Linked DNA regions of Thermococcus sibiricus MM 739. The protein of the gene in region 2 binds, or shares a complex with, the protein of the main gene of each other region. Links are inferred from orthologs where the notes say so. Each region holds a gene or a part of one and is shown on either strand. Other genes may lie near its edges.

Region 1 (4,550 bases), 990 kb from region 2 along the record:
TATAAGTTCTTCATCACTTAAGTTGTAAAGACGACAGATTTTGGATTTCAGCATTACCGGCAATTCACCAATTCTTACCTCAACTGGCTCTTGTTCAATCCCCTTCACTACTGGTATCATTCCCAAGAAGACCGGTGCAGAATAAGTTAAATTCCTAATCCTAGCATCTATGGGATATAAAGGCTTTCTTTGTCCATGAGCTTCTTGAAATTCTGGTTCTCCAAGTCTAACTCTTCCAAACTTGACTTCAAAATCAGGTATATCTGGTTTTACTCCTTCAAATTCGCTAATAACTTCTTGCATTCCATGCTCAATAAAGGCATTGTAGGAGTCGAGGTGCTGTCTTACAAGCCCTTTTTCATCCCAGTAAGCCTTCATAATGTGCCAAAGATCATCCGGAGTAACCTCAACAATAGTAGGACCTCTCATATTCTCACCTCAAAATTTCAATCTTCCACAACAATCCTATAATAGTAATAAACCCCCGCAGTAGGGCTTTTTCTTTTTATTTCTATTATATCCCCAGGCTTAGCATCAAGTGCTTGAACTGCCGGATCACTTGTTTTGATCTGCGGCAACTGGGAAGGCTTTATATTGTATTTTTTCAGTAATTCTTCCGTCTCTTCTTTACTAAGTACCCTATGCTCAGGAACTAACACATGATCAAATATTGTAAGGCTTTTTTTCGCCGTCACAGAGAATTGCCCCCTTTAAAATTTTTAGAAGGTACACCCTCTCACTACCTCCAGCTTTTAATTAGAGTATATAAGCTTTTCGAGAGTTTAGTCTGAGAGAGGCTTTATATTATTTGCGTAAAGTTTAAGAACTCCTCCGTCTGCCTTAACATTTCATTGATGCACTTATATCGACATTGACATGGCTCTACTCAACTTCATACTCAATGTTCCGCAGAAACATTGTAATTTCGAAGTTATAAAATTTACTGAGTAGAGTTCCCAAGCTTACTCATTATGAGAGAATGGTGGGGCCGCCGAGATTTGAACTCGGGTCACGGGCTCCCAAAGCCCGCAGGATAGGCCAAGCTACCCCACGGCCCCACTGCAACCACTGGAGCCCCGGGCGGGATTTGAACCCGCGGCCTGCGGATTACAAGTCCGCCGCCCCACCAGGCTAGGCTACCGGGGCACCGAATGAAGAAAGGCCTAAGTTAGTATATAAACTTTTCGCTAAAACACATACCGTAAGCTTTATAAATCCGCTTATACTCCCTATGATTGGGTTCGTGCCGCCGTAGCTTAGTTGGTAGAGCGCCGGACTGTTAATCCGGTGGTCGCCCGTTCAAGTCGGGCCGGCGGCGCCAGTCTTTGTGGGCCCGTAGCTCAGCCTGGTCAGAGCGCGCGGCTCATAACCGCGTGGTCGGGGGTTCAAAGCCCCCCGGGCCCACCACTTCTTTACTCAAAAAGAAATACATTCTTTTTAGTTATGCTCAATAATCACATTCTCCTGAAAACATGTAATTGCTTGTAAGTTTAATTTCCAAGAATTGTCAATAATATCCTATTAAGATGACTTTTATGTACATCACTGGGCCCTAAAGAGATTATTCTACTTATGTATACCTAAATGGCGGGCCCGCCGGGATTCGAACCCGGGACCTTCGGCTCCGAAGGCCGACGCCCAATCCCCTAGGCCACGGGCCCTCAAAAAAGTTATAACACGGTGCCTACATAAAAGTTGCGGTGATAAAATGATACTACCAGATCATAAAATTAGGAAGGAAATACTTATTGAACCTTTCAATGAAAAGTCTCTTCAGCCAGCAGGTTATGATCTAAGGGTTGGAAAGGAAGCTATGGTAAATGGGAAGTTCATAAATGTCGAGGAGGAAGGGAAATTGGTTATCCCTCCCAAAGGCCATGCATTGATACTAACCCTAGAAAGGGTGAAACTCCCTGATGATGTCATGGGCGACATGAGGCTAAGGAGCACATTTGCAAGAGAAGGCCTTTTAGGGAGTTTTGCTTGGGTTGATCCAGGATGGGATGGAAATCTCACTTTGGCATTTTTTAATAGTTCTGAAGAGGAAGTAATTCTCCATTATGAAGAACGATTCGTGCAAATAGCATTCCATCGCCTTGAGGAACCCTCGAAAAACCCTTATCGTGGTATTTACCAAGGCAGTCAACACTTAAAGCTTTCAAAAAGAAAAATAAGATAATTTTTATTCTCTTCAGTTTTCATAGGTGGATTAATACTACTAACATGCTACAAAAACTTCAAAAATGATTTTACGTAGAAATATAAGTGAAAGGAGAAAATAGAAGGGAGTTCAGCCGAAGAGTGCACCAAGTCCAGCGAGAGCCTCTTCTTCCTTCTCCTCTTCCTCTTCTTCCTCCTCTGCTGGAGCTTCTTCTGCTGGAGCCTCAGCTGCAGGAGCTGCAGCTGGAGTTGCTGCAACTGCAACGGGCATTGCAGCTTTTTCAATAACTTCCTCAATATTAACTCCTTCAAGGGCTGCAACGAGAGCCTTCACTCTTGCTTCATCAACTTCCACACCAGCAGCCTGAAGGACACTCTTTATACCTTCTTCAGTTATCTCCTTACCAGCGGCGTGTAACAATAAAGCAGCATATACATACTCCATCTTTTACACCTCCAAGTTATCTTTATTTTCCATTATTAGATACACATTAACCAAATAAGGCTCCCAATCCAGCGAGAGCCTCTTCTTCCTCTTTCTCCTCTTCTTCCTCTTCTTCAACCTTCTCCTCAGCCTCTTCAGCTGGCTGAGGCTGAGCCGCTATAACTTGTGCTTGTTGGTTTAAAAGCTCTTTGGTTTTCTCATCAAGCAACTCCTCTGGTAATTCTTGAGCTATAAGCAATGCAATTCTGAAGGCTTTGCCAAGTATGTCTCCAGCACTCTCCTTAGTAATGTAGCCCGCTTCTACTGCAACATTCTTTGCGCCAAGGAATGCCTTTTGAATAATTGCCTCAATTGTTTGTTTTGTTGGATATGCTACGTTAACGGAGAGGTTGAATGCATGCATATAAGCCTGTTGAAGCATGCTGATGTATTGTTCCTCATCGATTGCAAGTACTTCTGGTGTATAAACGATTCCATGCTCGTATGCAGCAAGTAGCTTAAGTCCCACTTCAAGAGGTTCAATCCCAAGCTGGTTAAGTATATTAGCCAGCTGGGGAGTTATAATCTCGCCTGCCTTTAATACAACTGTATCTTTTTGTATTGATACCTTACCTTTCTCAATTCTTGCAGGAATTCCTAACGCTTGCATCTCACCAACAAGAGGTCCGGGGGATAATGGTGTTGGTCCTGCTGGAACTACAACATCTCTTGGGGCTGGGGCTCCTGCTTTTGCCGGGGCAGGTTTTTTGCTCTCTTCAAGGAACTTATAAAGTTTAAATGGGTTTATCTTAGTAACGAGTATGCCTGTTCCACCTTGAATGTGCTCGATAAGCTTTTCAAGATTTGAGTCGTTAAGTTCTTGTGCTGCTTTTTTGAGAGCGAGCTCAATGAGAGTATTCCTTGAAACTCTAAGAACCGCCTTATCTCTAAGGCTCTCTCTCATTTTGGATAAAGGATATGCTGGAACATCTGCTACGTCAACTAGGGCTATTACTGGATAATCTTGAAGAAGCTTGGTAAGTTCTTCTACTTCCTTTTTCTTCCACTCAGCAACATGAGCCATTCATATCACCCCTCTATTTTTACAGCTGGACCCATTGTTGTTTTGATGTATGCTGACTTGATTTGGTTTTCTCCCCTCTCAAGCTTCCCTATTATTGCGTTTAACACTGTTTCAACGTTCTCAGCGATTTTTTCATCTTCCATGGATTCTGTTCCAACCGGAGCATGCACTGCTGGAGTGTTCTTAAGCTGTATTCTAACTGTCTTTTTAAGTCTCTCAACAAAGGAGGTAAGATCCGTTATTGTTGGTGGAACTACAACAGGCATCTTATTCCTTGGACCTAAGTACCTACCTAAGTACCTACCAATCTTTGGCATCAATGGGGCAGCCGCAATGAAAAAGTCATAGTTCTTTGCTATTTTTCTCGCAGTCCTTGGATTGCTCCCCAATTCTTCTAATTCCTCACCACTAATAACACCTAACCCGAGCTTTTTAGCCGCCTCGGCAACGGCACCATCAGCGATAACCGCGATTTTTGGTTCCTTCCCACGACCATGTGGCAAAACAACCTCAAGCTTAAACCTATTCTCAGGTTTTTTAAGATCAATATCCTTGAGGTTTACTGCCACCTCTAGGGTCTGTGTGAAGTTACGCGGCTTAGCCCGGGCCTTTGCCTCCTTCACCGCTTCCACGATTTTTTGCCTATCAAAGGCCATCTTTCTGACCTCCACTTTTTTTATTTAAACCGGAAGGAAAATCAAAAATTCGTAAAAAGAGAGATTTTTAAACTTTTCCCTCACTCTTCCTTTGCAAATATTTCATCATAAACTCCCTCATCAATTTCCTTCTGCACTTCTCTTGGATCCTTGCCTTCAATAGTGACACCCATGCTTAAAGCCGTTCCGATAACCTCCTTAGCAGCTGCTTTTAAACCAGCTGCAA
Region 2 (4,772 bases):
AGTTTTGGAAGAAAAGAGTAGCATATGGCCATCCGCAGTGCTCAGAGGAGACATAGAGCAGATATACATTGGAAAAGGCTCCAACATACAGGATAATGTAAGTGTTCATACCTCCCATGGAATGCCTACAATACTTGGAGAGTACGTCACAGTAGGTCACAATGCAGTTATCCACGGTGCAAAAATCGGGAATCATGTTATTATCGGTATGGGAGCAATAGTTCTAGATGGTGCAAAGATTGGAAACCATGTGATTGTAGGAGCTGGCGCATTGATTCCTCCTGGCAAGGAGATTCCAGACTATAGCCTAGTTGTTGGAGTCCCTGGAAAAGTTGTAAGGCAGCTCAGTGAAGAAGAGATTGAGATGACCAGGAAAAATGCTGAAATTTATATGGAACTTGCTGAAATGCATGTTCAAAAGAGAAAGAGAGTTGAGTGACGAAACATGAGCCTGATTTATAGAGTCGTGTCCTCTGTTCCCCATATTTTATTTAAGCCTGTGTATGACCTATACGAGTCATACCTATTTGAAAAAGTCAAGTCCCGGCCTGAGAGAATTCCAAAGCATATAGCAATAATAATGGACGGAAACAGAAGATGGGCCAGAATTCTCAATAAACCTCCATGGTATGGCCATCTTTTTGGCTCTAAAAAATTGGAAGAGATTCTTGAATGGTGCCGAGACTTAGGGATAAGAACACTGACTGTATATGCTTTTTCTACTGAGAATTTCAACAGGAGCAAAGAAGAGGTCAAGATGCTTATGGATCTCTTTGAGAAGAAGTTCAAAGAATTAATTCACGACAGAAGAGTTCACAAATATGGAATACGAGTTAACGTCCTTGGAAGGAAAGAATTGCTACCAGAAAATGTTCGAAAAGCTGCGGAAGAAGCCGAACAAGCCACGAAAAAATATAACAACTATAATTTAAACATAGCCATCGCCTATGGAGGACGGAGCGAGATAGTTGATGCTGTGAAACGGATTGTCGATGATATCCAAGTTGGAAAACTCAACAAAAATGAGATAGACGAGAAACTATTGAAAAGATATCTCTATGTCCCAAACATGACAGATCCAGATATAGTGATAAGAACCGGTGGGGAGGTAAGGATAAGCAATTTTTTGATCTACCAGATAGCTTATAGTGAGCTTTTCTTTGTTGATGTATATTTCCCAGAGTTTAGGAAGATTGACTTCTTGAGGATAATTAGAGAGTACCAAAAGAGGGATAGAAGATTTGGAAAATAAACATGGAAAGATTTATAACTGAATTTTTGAAGTGAGAGATGAACTAACGATCAACATTTTTAGGTGGTGCGATATGGGAAAGAGGGAAGAGATGATTAAGGAAATTAAAGAATTGATGCTTCAACCCGAAAGAATTAGAAACATGGGTATTGCCGCTCACATTGACCATGGTAAGACTACATTAAGCGACAACCTTTTGGCTGGAGCAGGAATGATTAGTGAAGAGCTTGCAGGAAAGCAGCTTGTGCTTGACTTTGATGAGCAAGAACAGGCCAGAGGTATCACAATCAACGCAGCTAACGTTTCAATGATTCACGAGTATGGAGATCAAAAATACCTTGTCAATCTTATCGACACTCCAGGCCACGTTGACTTTGGCGGTGACGTTACAAGAGCAATGAGAGCTATAGACGGGGCAATTATCGTAGTTGACGCCGTTGAAGGTGTCATGCCACAGACAGAGACTGTCCTTAGACAGGCTCTTAGAGAATACGTTAAACCAGTCCTCTTCATAAACAAGGTTGACAGACTCATCAAAGAGCTTAAACTCAATCCACAACAAATGCAAGAGAGATTTGTTAGGGTCATTACTGATGTTAACCGCTTAATCAGAAAGTACGCCCCTGCTGAGTTCAAAAACAAATGGTTAGTAAACGTTAATGATGGTAGCGTCGCTTTTGGTTCCGCTTACTACAACTGGGCTCTTAGTGTCCCATACATGAAGAAAACTGGAGTCTCATTTAAGGACATTATCGACCTAACAAACGCTGGTGACTTAAAAACCTTGAGAAAGAAGGCCCCACTTCACGTCGTGGTTTTAGATATGGTGGTTAGGCATCTCCCCAATCCTGTAGAAGCTCAAAAATACAGAATTCCACACCTCTGGAGAGGGGAGATTGAAAGTGAGATTGGCCAATCAATGGCCAGCTGCAATCCAAAAGGAAAGATGGTAATGGTTGTCACAAAGATCATCATCGACAAACACGCCGGTGAAGTTGCAACTGGTAGAGTTTGGAGCGGTACCGTAAAGACTGGGCAAGAAGTTCACATTATAACCGCAAAAAGGAAGGCCAGAATACAACAAGTTGGTATTTACATGGGCCCAGAGAGAATTAACATGGAAGCTGTCCCAGCTGGTAACATTGTTGCTGTCACTGGTTTGAGAGATGCCATGGCTGGTGAAACCGTTGCAGAAGAGCCAATCGAACCATTTGAAGCACTTCACTACACAAGTGAACCTGTTGTTACTGTGGCTATTGAAGCTAAGAACGTTAAGGACCTACCAAGACTTATCGAGGCCCTTAGACAGCTTGCTAAGGAAGATCCAACCCTCCACGTTAAGATCGACGAAGAGACAGGCCAGCACTTGCTCAGCGGTATGGGTGAGCTCCACCTTGAGGTGAAGTTAGTCCACCTCAAAGAACAATGGGGCGTTGATGTTGACGTCTCAGAACCAATCGTTGTCTATAGAGAAAGCATCACAAAACAAAGCCCAATAGTAGAAGGAAAGTCACCAAACAAGCACAACAGATTTTACATTGTTGTCGAACCAATGCCAGATGAAATTTATCAAGCAATTAGAGAGGGTGAAATCCCTGAGGGAAGACCAAAAGATACGAAGGTCGTTGCAAAGAAGCTTGCCGAGCTAGGAATGGATTATGAAATCGCCAGAGGTATTGTTGACATTTACAACGGAAACATGTTCCTTGACAACACAAAGGGTCTCCAGTATCTCAACGAGGTCATGGATCTCCTTGTAGACGGTTTCCACCAGGCAATGGATGAGGGACCACTTGCCAGAGAACCAGTAATGAAAGTCATAGTCAGACTTGTAGATGCTAAAATCCACGAGGATAACGTCCACAGAGGTCCAGCCCAAATTTACCCAGCAATTAGAACTGCTATTCACTGTGCAATGATGAAATCCAACCCAGTCCTTTACGAACCATACCAGAAAGTAGTCATAAACGTTCCATATGAATACATGGGTTCAGTCAGCAGAGAAATGAACCAAAGAAGAGGACAGCTCATTGACATGAGACAGGAGGGCGAAGTAATGATCATTATCTCAGAGGCTCCAGTAGCCGAAATGTTTGGATTCGCTGGAGCAATTAGGGGTGCAACCAGCGGTAGGGCCCTATGGAGCACAGAGCATGCTGGCTTCAAGAGAGTCCCAACTGAACTTGCAATAAACATAATAAGGCAGATAAGGCAAAGAAAAGGCCTTAATCCAAATCCACCAACAGAGAAGGACATCTGCCCACAGCAGTAAAATCTTTTTTCTGTTCTTCTATTCTCAGTATTTTTTCTAACCTTTCTAATAACATGACCTTCTTCCGTCCTAAAATGTAATACTTGTATAAAGTCAGTTTCATTTATAAACTGCTTGACTATTATCCAAATTAAGTCCTATTTATAGGCATGAACTTACCAATTCTTCAGAATTTTTTGCATAAAATACATATAGGATTAAGGAAGTTGTCATAATGGTGATGATCATGAACGCTGTTCAACTAATAAGTAGGGATATTGAAAAGACAATAAGAGTGCAGACAAAATTGATAGACTACCTGACCGATTTCTTTGTTAAAAAGGGTTTTAAATGGCTTTTACCTGTTATGCTGAGCTCTATAACCGATCCTTTATGGCCCGACCCGGCCTCAAGCAAAATGAGAGCTCCGGAAATAGACGCTTATGGGACTAGATTGAAACTTATGCACAGTATGATTCTTCATAAGCAGTTTGCTATAGCCATGGGGCTTGAGAAAATATTTGTTCTTTCTCCCAACATAAGACTTGAAGAAAGAGATAGGGACGATGGAAGACACGCGTATGAGTTTACTCAAATTGATTTCGAGATAGCTTATGCAACCATGGACGATGTTATGAGCCTTATAGAAGAACTAATAGTAGGGCTCTTTAAGGAAGCAAGAACTTGGGAAGAACTTGGTGAGAGAGACTTACCCAAAGTTAAGGTACCATTTAAGCGCTTTACTATGGCCGAGATTGAAGAAGAATTTGGCGACGATGAAGAAGCTAGCAGAGCCATGGAAGAACCATTCTGGATAACAGACATTTCTAGGGAATTTTACGATAGGGAAGATCCGAAAAGACCCGGGCACTTTAGAAACTACGATCTAATTCTGCCAGAAGGCTATGGAGAAGTTTCAAGTGGTGGAGAAAGAGAGTGGGAGTATGAAGCAATATTGAGAAAACTAAAAGAGAGTGGATTAAGCTTGAGAGCATTTAGGCCCTATCTTGAGGTTGCAAAGGCTGGAAAGCTCAAACCTTCTGCTGGAGCTGGCATAGGCATTGAAAGACTCGTTAGATACATAGTTGGTGCAAAGCACATAGCTGAGGTTCAGCCATTTCCAAGAGTTCCCGGGATTCCTGCAGTCATTTAAAAGCGTTTCCAAATTCATTTAGATGTACTCTTTCCCACATTATCTCTTTTTCATCGTGTTCAAGCTTTTGTTCTACGGGGTAACCTATTCCAATTACACATAAAATTCTAACATGC
Region 3 (4,736 bases), 1.3 Mb from region 2 along the record:
AACGAGGACACTGCATCCACGCTTTACAACCTGATAGCCATTATAGCGGTCGTTTACAGTCTCGATGCCTTAGGAGTGCTCTCCTATAAAATCGCCGGGACGAGCCTGAGCAACCTTTTAACGGCCTTCCTGGTGTTTTACTTCTCATACATCCTTGCCAAAAAGACAAAGGACTACCTTGTGAGGAGTTCCTCTCAGAAGAAGCTCCCAGAGGCTCAGATCAAAGCGAAAATCTTCTACTACCTGGTCATCACGCTGGCGTTCTTCATAGCCCTCAACATAGCGGGCTTTAGCGGTAAGCTGAGCACTCTCCTCGCTGCGGCTGGAATAACGGGTATCGTCCTCGGTTTCTCAGCACAGACCGTCGTTTCAAACTTCATCTCTGGGATATTCATGTACTTTGACAAACCCCTCAAGATAGGCGACCCAGTGGAAGTTGCGGGATACTCTGGAATCGTGCACGACATCAGAATTCTCTCAACGAGGATAAGGACATGGGACGGCCTCCTAGTGAGGATTCCAAACGAGAAGCTATTCAACAGCGAAATAAAGAACCTCCAGAAGTATCCGGCGAGGAGGGTCGACATAATCGTCGGCATAGCCTACAAGGAAGACGCCCAGAAGGCCATAGATGTCATAAAAAAAACCCTCGACGAGATGCCCTATGTCCTTGCGGAGCCCGAGCCTATGGTCTTCGTGGACAAGCTCGGGGCGAGCAGCGTCGACATAGCCGTCAGGGCGTGGGCACCGAGCGAGAAGTGGTTCGAAGTTAGGTGGAGGATAGTCCAGAGGGTAAAGAAAGCGCTCGACGAGGCTGGAATAGAGATACCGTTCCCGCAAAGGGTTAATTGGTTTGCAGAAGAACTGAAAGTGAAGGTGGAGAAAGACTAGTTCCTTTCTTTTTCAACAAATATGTAGAAGAAACCTATCGTTTTATGTTTTTGGGGTTAGTTCATATTGTTCCTTCAAGGAGCTCCTCGTTGTAAGAGTTCTTTAGTAGACTAATGTCTCACCCATGTTTATTTCTCTCGAATCTGTAAATGTCAACTAAAATCTGTTCCAGCCGTTTTTTATGGAAGAAAAACTGGGCAGGGATTTCAAAAGTTGTAGTTAAGCGATTAGTGATTTTAAAACTGTTATCTCGTGTAAAGGCCTCTATAAATTTTCTAACTTCTTCTTTGGCGAGGTGAATGGAATAGACAACATCGCTGATCTCAAAAGCTTTGAGCAGGAAAGGTCTGTCTGCTTTGGGGTTTTGGCTACCAAAGGGGGGGTTCATTATCACGGTGTCAACTCTAGCATCAAATTCCTTTACAGACACCTCTAAGAACTCGATATTCTTGATGTTTAGTGTTTCTGCATTTTCTTTTGCTATCTCCAGAGCTTTTTTATCTTTCTCAACTGCATAAACTTTTTTAGCTCCCATCAAACTGGCCCCTATGCTTAAAACTCCGGTGCCAGCTCCGAGATCCGCTATAATTTTTCCTTCAATATCCCCCATTGAGTGCGCTAACCAGAGCAGTTCAGCGGCAACATTTCCCGGAGTCTTGTATTGCTCAAGCTCGGGTTTAGGTTCTTTAAAACCCTTCAAATTTGAGAGTATCATTGCAAGGTGCTTTTTCTTCATTCTATCACCTATAGCCCGCAATACGGAGAAGTTCATCCCATGTCATATTGAATTCAAGTCCCTCTATACCGAACATCGTGCCGGCAGTGGTCAATATAAACATTACCACAATTATTCCCAGAAGGAACCCGAACTCCGCGGTAAACGCCACAACAAAGGCCTCCTTTAAATTCAGCTTCAGCAGTTTTAAAACTGTGAAAAGCATCAAAACCCCAAGAAAGAGATTTATTCCAAGAGAAACTACGACTTCTGCAATGGATATCGCTAAGATCGAGTAACTTCTCAGTTCTTTATAGGTGAAAACTTCTAAGGCTGTTTTCAGGAAGAGGTAGTATAGGACGACGAAGAGAATGTAAATGATGATATCTATAAACTGCATGAGAGAAAATTGGAAATGAAATTTATAAAGACTTTGGGAGCTTGAGGCTTATTCCCATGGGTTCGTCTTGAACCCTCTTACCGCCGGCGATTTCGTCGAACTCGTAATCCTCCTTCAGTCCAAGAAGAATTTCAAGCTCTCTCGGAGTCAGCACGGGTTTTCTCCAATTCTCAACGTCATCTATCGGTACTCTTGGGCAGGCAACCACCACGTAGGCATCGAAGTCAAAGCCCTCTAGGGCTTGGTAGCTTATGTGGTTCATCACTATTAGCTGGACCTCTTTTCCATACTCTCTTAGGAGTTTTACAATTTTTCTGGCCTCTCCAATTCTTAGCTGGCCTTTTTTTGTACTCGTTATTACCCCGAACTTCTTCGCATCGTATGCTTTGGCTATTTGAGCCCAGCGCTTTCTGATGAACCTTTCCGTTTCTCTATTCATCCATATTGCATCTCCGCTGTAAGGGTTTATTGCTAACGTAGGCTTCTTTGTGGCTAAGGCAACGCCAACAGGATGAAAGTATCCAGCTCCAATGAAAAGAACCCCTTCAGCTTCTACTTTTGCCGCGGAGAAGTTGCACCCCAAAACTTGGCCGGGAAAAGAGATTCTACCGTCTCCTTTGCCCACTTTTACCTCAAACCCCTCCTTTTCGAGAAACTCTTTTGCTTTATTTAACTCTCTTATGTGCTGGACTGTCGTAACTAATGCTATCTTCTTCCCGAGCTTTTTTATTTCCTCTATGTTTTTGGATAATGCCTTGACCACATTAACTTTTGCAAAGGCGGGAATAAAAATCGTTGGGACTTCAAGGTTGAGAACCATGTATGAATGACCAAGATGGATTAAAGCATCACATCCGAGCATTTTTGCTTCCTTATCTGCTGGGTCGCAAGCACCGTAATTAATATCTCCACTTATTAAACTCTCTATAGAGTTTTTCTCCAGAAATTCAGCGAGAAACTGCGCCTCTCTCTTAAGACCTTCAGGAGTTTGAATCAAAACCTTCCTGACATTTAGTTCTCTCAGTTTTTCCAAAACTTCTCGCTCATGAAGTTCGTACATAGGCTCACCATTCATCTTCAAAGCGAAATTCTTTTAAAGATTTGGCCCTAATAATACCTCGAACTTCGAGGCATGGTGATAGGCATGAAGAAGATTATGATATTGTTAATACTACTCCTTATTAGCTCCTTTGTCCTTGCTGAAAGGCCCTACGATGGTGTTGCTGAGGCAACTTTCGAGGCATTAAAGAGTGGTGACTACTCTATCCTGCAACCTTATCTTGATGATGACATGAAGAAGGCCTTTGATGAAAAACAGTTTAACGCATTTAGGGAAGATCTAATTTCAAAGTACGGTCAGCTTAAAGATTACACTTTCGTTAAAGAGGGAAGATCTTCTGGTTTCATCCTTGGTTACTACAGCTTCGAATTTGAAAAAGCAGACGTGACTTTAAGGCTCGTGTTTAGGGAGGTTAGTGGTGATTACAAGCTTTCTGGCATGTGGATTGATGCAGTAAATTCAAAGGAAGCTGGCATTCCATTAGGTGTTGCACTATTCTTTCCTGTTTTAGGAGGATTTTTGGCTTTGTTGACATTCTACATACTGGGGTTTAGAAAAATAGGTGTTGCAGAGATTATCTTGGGCATTATACTTGTTGCAATAACTCTTGGGATTCAACCTCTGATACAGAATGCACCATTTTTAGCAGTAGGTATAAAGTCAAACTCCGATATAATTGCAAAAGGAACAGCCTTTGTGATCCTTACTGCAATATGGCTTGGCTTTGTAGCAGGATTTTTCCAAGAAAGTTTGAAATATGCTTTTTCGAGAAGCAAGTATCTTAATGAGGCTTTGTTCATTGGTATTGGCTTTGGGCTTGGGGAGGCAATATTAGTTCCTGCTTTACAGGCAATTCAGATTTCTGTTTTGGGGGGAAGTACTCCTCAGCTAAGCACTGCTTTTGTGTCCATGCTTGAACGTTATTTGGCCGCCTTATTTCATGCAGGGACAACTGTTGTTTTAGCTTATTCATACAGGAATGGATTTGGAAAGAGAGCTCTATTGGGTTTAAGTGTGGCCCATGGCATAATAGACACTTTCGCTGCCTACTACCAATTCAAACCATCCACGATAGTTTTGGCCATAACTTATGTGCTCCTCTTGATTGTCTCGGTGTTGTTACTCCGTTATGGACTTCCAAAAGTCAAGGAAGAGAAGGAGGAAAACAGAATTGTTTGGTGACTCCAAGAAGAAATCCTTAGAGAAGTTTAAGAAAGAAATTAGAACGGGCATATATGCCTATCTAATTCTTTCCTTTTTAAGTAGAGAGAGGTCGCATGGATATGCTATAAAAAAGGCACTTGAAGAAGTTAGTGATGGGAAATTCGTACCGAGTGAGAGTACTCTTTATGGAATACTTAAAACTCTTGAAAAACACGAGTTAATAAAAGGGGAATGGATGGAAACTGGAGGGCGACCTAGGAAATGTTATACGATAACCCTCAATGGAGAGGAAGTCCTTAAAGAACTGAAGAAAGAAATAAACCTTGTAAAAGAGCTTCTCGAAAATCATTCTTGAATTTTTCTTCACGAAAGGTTTTTTAAGCTCTTTTTGATATTCTCTGTGGTGGTTAAATGCTGAGAAAACTTTTCAATGAATGGAAAGCAAAATGCCCATTTGTTAGAGCGATAGAAAAGTGGCGATTTGAAAGGAAGAAAAACAAATTTGA

The links.
Region 1: the proteins of TSIB_RS07360 (region 2) and rpl12p are in contact, whole or in part, in a crystal structure (PDB 5H7L), measured with the Pyrococcus horikoshii proteins. The link is inferred for Thermococcus sibiricus MM 739 from one-to-one orthologs. Residues at the interface, in WP_048053510.1 of Pyrococcus horikoshii: Pro161, Met164, Met165, Phe168, Ser169, Ile172, Val195, Glu196, Phe202, Leu211, Ser212, Val213, Met216, Lys222, Phe223, Asn224; in WP_010886059.1 of Pyrococcus horikoshii: Leu100, Ala101, Gly102, Leu103, Ser104, Ala105, Leu106, Phe107, Gly108.
Region 3: the proteins of TSIB_RS07360 (region 2) and dph2 are in contact, whole or in part, in a crystal structure (PDB 6Q2D), measured with the Methanobrevibacter smithii proteins. The link is inferred for Thermococcus sibiricus MM 739 from one-to-one orthologs. Residues at the interface, in WP_011954157.1 of Methanobrevibacter smithii: Pro482, Asn483, Lys484, His485, Tyr553, Asp555, Glu556, Glu559, Leu560, Leu591, His592, Glu593, Asp594, Ala595, Val596, His597, Arg598, Gly599, Pro600; in WP_011954460.1 of Methanobrevibacter smithii: Met1, Met3, Tyr4, Pro28, Glu29, Gly30, Leu31, Met33, Phe58, His80, Thr124, Gln126, Ser179, Gly180, Asn181, Phe182, His183, Leu185, Tyr201, Asn202, Phe211, Ile215, Arg291, Asp295, Asp296, Gln298, Met299.

What each region holds. Positions count from the first base shown.
Region 1 is NC_012883.1:367,579-372,128, reverse strand. What follows is about bases 949-3,683. They hold rpl12p (50S ribosomal protein P1), read right to left. Parts: upstream 2,606-3,683; coding sequence 2,291-2,605; downstream 949-2,290. Other genes in these bases: TSIB_RS01875 (50S ribosomal protein L1), read right to left, coding at 3,674-3,683; TSIB_RS01880 (50S ribosomal protein L10), read right to left, coding at 2,652-3,668; dcd (dCTP deaminase), read left to right, coding at 1,709-2,179. Also shown: TSIB_RS01925 (DNA-directed RNA polymerase subunit B), read right to left, coding at 1-429; TSIB_RS01920 (DNA-directed RNA polymerase subunit H), read right to left, coding at 447-695; more of TSIB_RS01875, read right to left, coding at 3,684-4,324; TSIB_RS01870 (50S ribosomal protein L11), read right to left, coding at 4,405-4,550. UniProt on the Methanocaldococcus jannaschii protein: Forms part of the ribosomal stalk, playing a central role in the interaction of the ribosome with GTP-bound translation factors.
Region 2 is NC_012883.1:1,353,586-1,358,357, forward strand. Bases 968-3,924 are described here. They hold TSIB_RS07360 (elongation factor EF-2), read left to right. Parts: upstream 968-1,325; coding sequence 1,326-3,524; downstream 3,525-3,924. Other genes in these bases: uppS (polyprenyl diphosphate synthase), read left to right, coding at 968-1,252; TSIB_RS07365 (asparagine synthetase A), read left to right, coding at 3,751-3,924. In the rest of the region: TSIB_RS07350 (gamma carbonic anhydrase family protein), read left to right, coding at 1-439; more of uppS, read left to right, coding at 452-967; more of TSIB_RS07365, read left to right, coding at 3,925-4,656; TSIB_RS07370 (nitroreductase family protein), read right to left, coding at 4,649-4,772. UniProt on the Methanocaldococcus jannaschii protein: Catalyzes the GTP-dependent ribosomal translocation step during translation elongation.
Region 3 is NC_012883.1:71,537-76,272, forward strand. What follows is about bases 1,048-3,968. They hold dph2 (diphthamide biosynthesis enzyme Dph2), read right to left. Parts: upstream 3,067-3,968; coding sequence 2,029-3,066; downstream 1,048-2,028. Other genes in these bases: TSIB_RS00370 (METTL5 family protein), read right to left, coding at 1,048-1,627; TSIB_RS00375 (hypothetical protein), read right to left, coding at 1,632-2,006; TSIB_RS00385 (DUF3887 domain-containing protein), read left to right, coding at 3,151-3,968. Also shown: TSIB_RS00365 (mechanosensitive ion channel family protein), read left to right, coding at 1-891; more of TSIB_RS00370, read right to left, coding at 1,010-1,047; more of TSIB_RS00385, read left to right, coding at 3,969-4,248; TSIB_RS00390 (PadR family transcriptional regulator), read left to right, coding at 4,238-4,585. UniProt on the Methanocaldococcus jannaschii protein: Catalyzes the first step of diphthamide biosynthesis, i.e. the transfer of the 3-amino-3-carboxypropyl group from S-adenosyl-L-methionine (SAM) to the C2 position of the imidazole ring of the target histidine residue in translation elongation factor 2 (EF-2).